3 regions of the Streptomyces sp. NPDC059534 genome follow, and region 1 is predicted to be linked to each of the others. Evidence: riboswitches for the same ligand, from Rfam matches in the RefSeq annotation. Region 1 holds a riboswitch; each other region holds the start of a gene.

Evidence for each region. Region 1 has a riboswitch for S-adenosylmethionine ahead of thrC (threonine synthase). Riboswitches for the same ligand answer to the same signal wherever they lie in the genome.
Region 2: another riboswitch for S-adenosylmethionine. It lies ahead of ACFVZH_RS28575 (IclR family transcriptional regulator); the one in region 1 lies ahead of thrC (threonine synthase).
Region 3: another riboswitch for S-adenosylmethionine. It lies ahead of ACFVZH_RS03590 (aminotransferase class V-fold PLP-dependent enzyme); the one in region 1 lies ahead of thrC (threonine synthase).

What each region holds. Positions count from the first base shown of each region.
Region 1 is NZ_JBHWAQ010000042.1:35,024-37,283, reverse strand. Features, by position in the region: gene ACFVZH_RS33915 (glucosyl-3-phosphoglycerate synthase) at 1-835, opposite strand, end outside; SAM riboswitch class I at 984-1,130, shown strand; gene thrC (threonine synthase) at 1,124-2,260, shown strand, end outside.
Region 2 is NZ_JBHWAQ010000027.1:100,350-102,609, reverse strand. Features, by position in the region: gene ACFVZH_RS28580 (thiol-disulfide oxidoreductase DCC family protein) at 1-22, opposite strand, end outside; SAM riboswitch class I at 555-696, shown strand; gene ACFVZH_RS28575 (IclR family transcriptional regulator) at 886-1,608, shown strand; gene ACFVZH_RS28570 (EF-hand domain-containing protein) at 1,966-2,169, shown strand.
Region 3 is NZ_JBHWAQ010000002.1:282,877-285,136, reverse strand. Features, by position in the region: gene ACFVZH_RS03590 (aminotransferase class V-fold PLP-dependent enzyme) at 1-1,106, opposite strand, end outside; SAM riboswitch class IV at 1,325-1,441, opposite strand; gene trpD (anthranilate phosphoribosyltransferase) at 1,527-2,260, opposite strand, start outside.

The DNA.
Region 1 (2,260 bases):
GGCCCCGCGACAGCCGCAGCTGCGCGGTCCGGTAGATCGCCGCCGCCATCCGGCCCAGCGCCTGCCCGTCCTGGTGCCGGTGCTTGCGCACCCCCACGTCCACCTGGGCGAGCGCGTCCAGGCCCACCGTGTGCAGCGCGTCGACGAGCAGCCCCAGCTCCACCCCGTAGCCGACCGGGAACGGCAGCCGTTCGAGCAGCGAGCGCCGCGCCGCGTACTCGCCGCCCAACGGCTGCACGAAACCGGCCAGCTGCGGCCAGTGCAGGTTGAGCAGCGGGCGTGCCACCAGCTCCGTGACCCGGCCGCCCTGGGCGGGGGTCCGGCCGGCGGCGGGCCCGTCGAGCTCGGTGCCGAAGGGCCGGTCGTACATCGCCTTCACGAAGTCGATGCCCGGGTCGGTGAGCAGTGGGCCCACGATCCCCGTCACGAAGTCCGCGGAGAAGTCCCGCAGGTCCGCGTCGACGAAGCACACCACGTCCCCGGCCGTCGCCATCAGCGACCGCCACAGGACCTCGCCCTTGCCGGGCACGGCCGGTATCCGGGGGAGTATCGCGTCGCGGGCGACCACCCGCGCCCCGGCCGCCGCCGCCACCTCCGCCGTGCGGTCGGTGGAGCCGGAGTCGATCACCACCAGTTCGTCGACGAGCGGCACCGCCTCCGACATCAGTTCGCGGCGGATGACGGCGACGATGTCCCCGACCGTCGCCTCCTCGTTCAGCGCGGGCAGCACCACGCTGACGGTCGTCGAACGCTTGGCGGCGAGGATCCGCTCCAGCGGCCTGTCGGCCACTGACCAGGACCGCCGGTCCAGCCAGCGCTCCACCTCTTCCAGCACGTCATCTCCATCTCGCGTTACGGACGGCCGGTCCAAGCATCCGGGCCTTCGGTTACAGTCTTGAGCAACGCGGATCCCCGATGCACGTCGGGGTGCCGACCGCGTCGGAGCGCAGGAACGAAGTCCATCGCGCTTCACAATCGAATACCGCTCATCCAGAGGGGCAGAGGGAAACGGCCCGTTGAAGCCCCGGCAACCCTCCAGTCGGTTTGTCTCGTACTCCAGCGAGGCCCCCGGCTAGGGAAGGTGCCAAATCCGTCTCATGGCGAAAAATTCGTCATGGGAAAGATGAGGAGAAAGGGCCTCGCCTCCATGGCTGCACAGACTGTCGCTTCCGCCACCACCGTCGACCTCGGTCCCGCGTCCGGGCTTTCCTGTCGCGAATGCGGTGAAGTCTTCCCGCTCGGTCCGATCTTCGCCTGCGAACTCTGTTTCGGACCTCTCGAAGTCGCGTACGACCTTCCCACCGGTGACCCCGAGGCGCTGCGCAAGCAGATCGAGGCCGGCCCCGCCAACATCTGGCGCTACGCCCCGCTGCTGCCCGTCCCGGCCGACGTCGCCGAGAAGCCGAACCTGAACCCGGGCTGGACCAAGCTCGTCCAGGCCGACAACCTCGCCCGCGAGATCGGCGTCGCCCCCGGCAAGCTCTTCGTCAAGGACGACTCCGGCAACCCGACCCACTCCTTCAAGGACCGGGTCGTCGCGCAGGCCCTGGAGGCCGCCCGCGCCTTCGGCTTCACCACCCTCTCCTGCTCCTCCACCGGCAACCTGGCCGGCGCCGTCGGCGCCGCCGCCGCCCGTGCCGGTTTCCGCTCCTGCGTCTTCATCCCGCACGACCTGGAGCAGGGCAAGGTCGTCATGGCCGGTGTCTACGGCGGTGACCTGGTCGCCATCGAGGGCAACTACGACGACGTCAACCGCTTCTGCTCGGAGCTCATCGGCGACCCGCTCGGCGAGGGCTGGGGCTTCGTGAACGTCAACCTCCGCCCGTACTACGGCGAGGGCTCCAAGACGCTGGCGTACGAGATCTGCGAGCAGCTCGGCTGGGTCATCCCCGACCAGCTGGTCATCCCGATCGCCTCCGGCTCCCAGCTCACCAAGATCGACAAGGGTCTGCAGGAGCTCATCAAGCTGGGGCTCGTCGAGGACAGGCCGTACAAGATCTTCGGCGCCCAGGCCGAGGGCTGCTCCCCGGTCTCCGCCGCCTTCAAGGCCGGCCACGACGTCGTCCGCCCGCAGAAGCCGAACACGATCGCCAAGTCGCTCGCGATCGGCAACCCGGCCGACGGCCCGTACGTGCTCGACATCGCCCGCCGCACCGGCGGCGCCGTGGAGGACGTGAACGACGAGCAGGTCGTGGACGCCATCAAGCTGCTCGCGCAGACCGAGGGCATCTTCGCCGAGACCGCGGGCGGCGTGACCGTC
Region 2 (2,260 bases), on a different contig from region 1:
CGAGCACGGGCCGAGAACGCATATCTCCATCATGCTGCGTCGCGACGCCGGGGCCGCCGCCCGGCACGCCCACAACCCGGAGGCCGAACACTCCGCCCGGACCCCGGCGCACGCAGCTACAGTCGCCCTCGGCGAGAGCGGCACCCATGGCGGAACCAGCCCGCCACACAACACCGCACCCTCTGGAGCGAAGGGGCTGACGGCACAACCAGGCCACCGACACGGAGACCGCCCGCAGTGAGGGCACGTGTGAAGGCCCTGGCGCACGCCGGTCGGTACTGCCCATGCGCCTCCCGCCCGGGGAGGCGGGAGGTCCGAAGGGGGTAACTGGTGCGAGGTAGCCAGCCGACGCCCCGGCCGGCCCTCATTGGAAGCACATGCCGGTCGTGGCGCCCCGCTGCCTGACGTCTCACAGCTCGGCCAGGAAGGTGGCACGGTCGATCGCAGCGCACGCCTGGTGAGTCTGCAGATCGACCAGGTCGTCGCGCGGCATGACGTTCACTCGCACGGGGCAGCGAGCACGGCAGCCCCGGGAGTCTTGTATCGTTCTCCGCGAATCATCCAGAGGGGTGGAGGGACCGGCCCTACGAAGCCCCGGCAACTCCCCGGTCGACTCGGCGCTCAATGTTCACGCCGTGTCGTCGGGATCAGTGCCAACTCCGGCTCGCGCCAACGTGGCGCGGGAAAAGATGAGGAGACACGGTGCTCTCTGTGCTGCCTTTCGCCCCGGCTCTGTCCACCCCGGGCTTTCCGCGTACCCATCTCGCGATCACCGCGGCATATCGGCCGACCGCTTCGGCCCTTTCCCGCTGATCATCCCTGCCCTCCCCTGAGCGAGGTCGCCGCAAGTCATGGCTCGCGGCACGAGACTGGAGTACCCCCTTCATGGACATTTCGGATATTTCTAGTGGTGTTGGCGTCCTCGACAAGGCAGCGGTGATACTCGGCGCGCTCGCGTCGGGCCCGGCCACTCTGGCGGGGCTGGTCGCTTCCACCGGCCTGGCCCGGCCTACGGCCCATCGACTCGCCCTCGCACTCGAACGTCACCGTCTGGTAGGCAGGGACGTGCAGGGCCGCTTCGTCCTTGGCCCTCGACTTGGTGAGCTCTCGGCTGCCGCGGGCGAGGACCGCCTACTGGCCGCGGCCGGTCCGGTCCTCACCTCCCTTCGGGACGCCACCGGCGAGAGCGCGCAGCTCTACCGACGCCAGGGTGAGCTGCGCGTCTGCATCGCCGCCGCCGAGCGAACCGCCGGCCTGCGCGACATCGTGCCGGTGGGGTCCACCCTCCCCATGAAGGTCGGCTCCGCTGCCCAGGTCCTGCTGGCCTGGGAGGAGCCCGAGCGCTTCTACCAGGGCCTGCAGGGCGCTCGCTTCACCGCCACCGCCCTGAGCGGCGTACGGCGCCGAGGCTGGGCCCAGTCGATCGGTGAACGCGAACCCGGCATGGCCTCCGTCTCGGCGCCGGTCCGCGGCCCGTCCGACCGCGTCGTGGCCGCCGTCACGGTCACCGGCCCGATCCAACGCCTCACCCGACACCCCGGCACCCGACTCGCGAAGGCCGCCGTCGACGCGGCCCACCGGCTCACCGAAGCCATTCACCACTCCTAACCCGTAGGGAGGGAGAGGTCTTGGGGCAGCGAGGTCCGCGAACGGGATTCGGACGTCGCCCACTTCCTCCTGCGGGCCTGGGTCAGGACTGGCTCGTCCTGCCTGGACGGTATCTCCGCCAGAACCGGCTTGAACTGGGTGTAGGCCACGTGTTGGCCTGGAGTGAAGATCAGGGACAGCGGGCAGCGGCCTCCGTACGCCCTCAGGTCCAGTAGGTCGGTAGGCGTGGATCCGCTGCGCCCGATGTAGTGAATCTGCCGGGCCTCGCATGGCGTACCGACTGACGTTTGATCCCAGGCGTCCCCTGCCGTGAAGTCATTCCCCGTACACGAACCTCAGGAGGACCAAGTGGGCAAGATGACCGAGGCCGAGGCCGAGGCAGTGTTCGCGGACATCGACACGGACGGAAGCGGAGAGATCCGACTGCGCGAGTTGAGGGACTACGACCTGGCCAACGGCGGCACCCTCGGCGGAGTAAAGCTCGCCGACTTCGTCCGAGAGGCCGACACCGACGGCGACAGGCGCATCAGCCTCACCGAGTTCAAGTCGTACTTCGCCTGACCCTCCCCCACGTCACACCACCCCACACCAGGCGCCAGCTGGCGGCGCATCCCCCTCCTCACCCGGGGCACGGGTGACACCGCCTGCTCAC
Region 3 (2,260 bases), on a different contig from region 1:
GCGAAGTGGGAGCTGTTCCAGCCCTCCACGACGAAGGAGATGACGCCGACCCGGGGCGCGTCGTCGCCGAAGAGCGACAGCACCTTGACCTCGGGGACCTCCGCGAGACCCGCGCGCACCGTGTCGATCAGATGCTGCTCGCGGGCCACCAGCCCGTCGAAGCCGGCCTCGGTGAGCGCCTTGCAGGCGGAGGCGATGGAGTAGACGCCGATGACGTTCGGGGAGCCGGCCTCGTGCCGGGCCGCGGTGGTGTGCCACTCCACGTCCACACCGCCGTCGGCGCGGCGCGCCACCTTGCGGGAGGCGCCGCCGCCCGCGAGGTAGGGCTCGGCGTCCTGGAACCAGTCGGCGCGGCCCGCGAGGACTCCGGAGCCGAAGGGCGCGTACAGCTTGTGGCCGGAGAAGGCGACCCAGTCCACGTCCAACTCCCGCACGGAGACCGGGTGGTGGGGCGCGAGCTGCGCGGCGTCGAGCACGATCCGGGCGCCGTGGGCGTGCGCGGCGGCGGCGAGCTCCCGCACCGGCCACAGCTCGCCGGTGACGTTGGAGGCACCGGTGACGCAGACCAGCGCGGGGCCGTAGGGGTCGCGGTCGGCGAGGGCCCGCTCCAGGGTGGCGACGGCCTGCTCCGGGGTGCGCGGCGCGTTGAGGTAGGTGACGCGGGCGTCCCGCCAGGGCAGCAGCGAGGCGTGGTGCTCGGTCTCGAAGACGAAGACCTGGCAGTCGGCGGGGAGCGTGGCGGCGAGCAGGTTGAGCGAGTCGGTGGTGGAGCGGGTGAAGACGACCTGGTCGCCGGGCCGGCAGTCGAGGAACTCGGCGACGGTGACGCGGCTGTTCTCGAAGAGGTCGGTGGAGAGCTGGGAGAGGTAGCCGGCGCCGCGGTGGACGCTGCCGTAGTAGGGGGCGTACGCGGCGACGTCGTCCCAGACCCGCTGGAGGGCCGGCGCGCTGGCCGCGTAGTCGAGCGCCGCGTAGGTCACCTCGCCGCCGGTGACGAGCGGGACGGTGACGTCCCGGCCGAGGACGGCCAGCGGGGCGGCGCAGCAGGGGTCGGCGGACTCGGCGGCGGCGGTCTCGACGGTGGCGGTGTTCGGGCGTGCGGACATGGCGGTATCTCCCGGCGGGCGGTGCGGAATGGCTTCGGTGATCCCGTACGCGGCCGGACACGGCGGGGTACGGGTGATGCCTCGGAGACGACGGGGTCGCACGCGGGTACGCGGAAGTGACCCTGTTCCGAGGGTGAAGTAGGGGCGGACTCGCCCTATCGCATTCGCTTGCTCACGGAAAAAGCTCCTCGAGAGACCAGGACCCCTGGTGTTCGAGGGGTCCGCGCTTGCCGTAGACCTCGCTGCCTACGGCCTGGTCATCACCCGGGGCACCCCGCCACGGACGGAGGGTTGCCGGACAGCAAGCCGGGGCCAAAACGCTGTCACTCGTGACCTGTAGAGCATCCTGCCACATGATCGCCGAGGCGCAAGACCCCGGTCCGGATGCTGGACCGGGGTCACGCGCGGCATACGCGCCGATCAGGCGTTGGTGGCGGCGATCCAGCCTTCCAGGGAACGGCGGGCCGCGCCGGAGTCGAGGGACTCGGCCGCCCTCGCGATGCCCGCGCTCAGCTGCTCCGCCAGGGTGCCCGTGCCGGGCTCCAGGGCGGTGAGCGCCGCCGCCGCGTTGAGCAGCACCGCGTCCCGTACCGGACCGGTCTCCCCGGCGAGGAGCCGGCGGGCGACGTCGGCGTTGTACGAGGCGTCCGCTCCGCGCAGCGCCTCCAGGGGGACGAGGTCGATGCCGACGTCGCGGGGGTCGAAGCGCTCCTCGGTGACGCCGCCGTCCCTGACCACCCACACCCGGGAGGTGGACGTGGTCGTCAGCTCGTCCAGGCCGTCGTCGCCGCGGAAGACCAGCGCGGAGTTGCCGCGCTCGGCGAGGACTCCGGCGACGATCGGCGCCATCCGCGGGTCGGCCACGCCGACGGCCTGGGCCGTCACCTTGGCCGGGTTGGTCAGCGGACCGAGGACGTTGAAGGTCGTCCGGATGCCGAGCTGGCCGCGGGCGGCGGCGACGTGCCGCAGCGAGGGGTGGAACTTCACCGCGAAGCAGATGGTGATGCCGGCTTCCTCGGCGACCTCGGCGACCCGCCGCGGGGTCAGGTTCAGATTGATGCCGAGCTTCTCCAGGACGTCGGAGGAGCCGGAGGCGGAGGACGCGGCGCGGTTGCCGTGCTTGACGACCTTCGTTCCCGTGCCGGCGACCACGA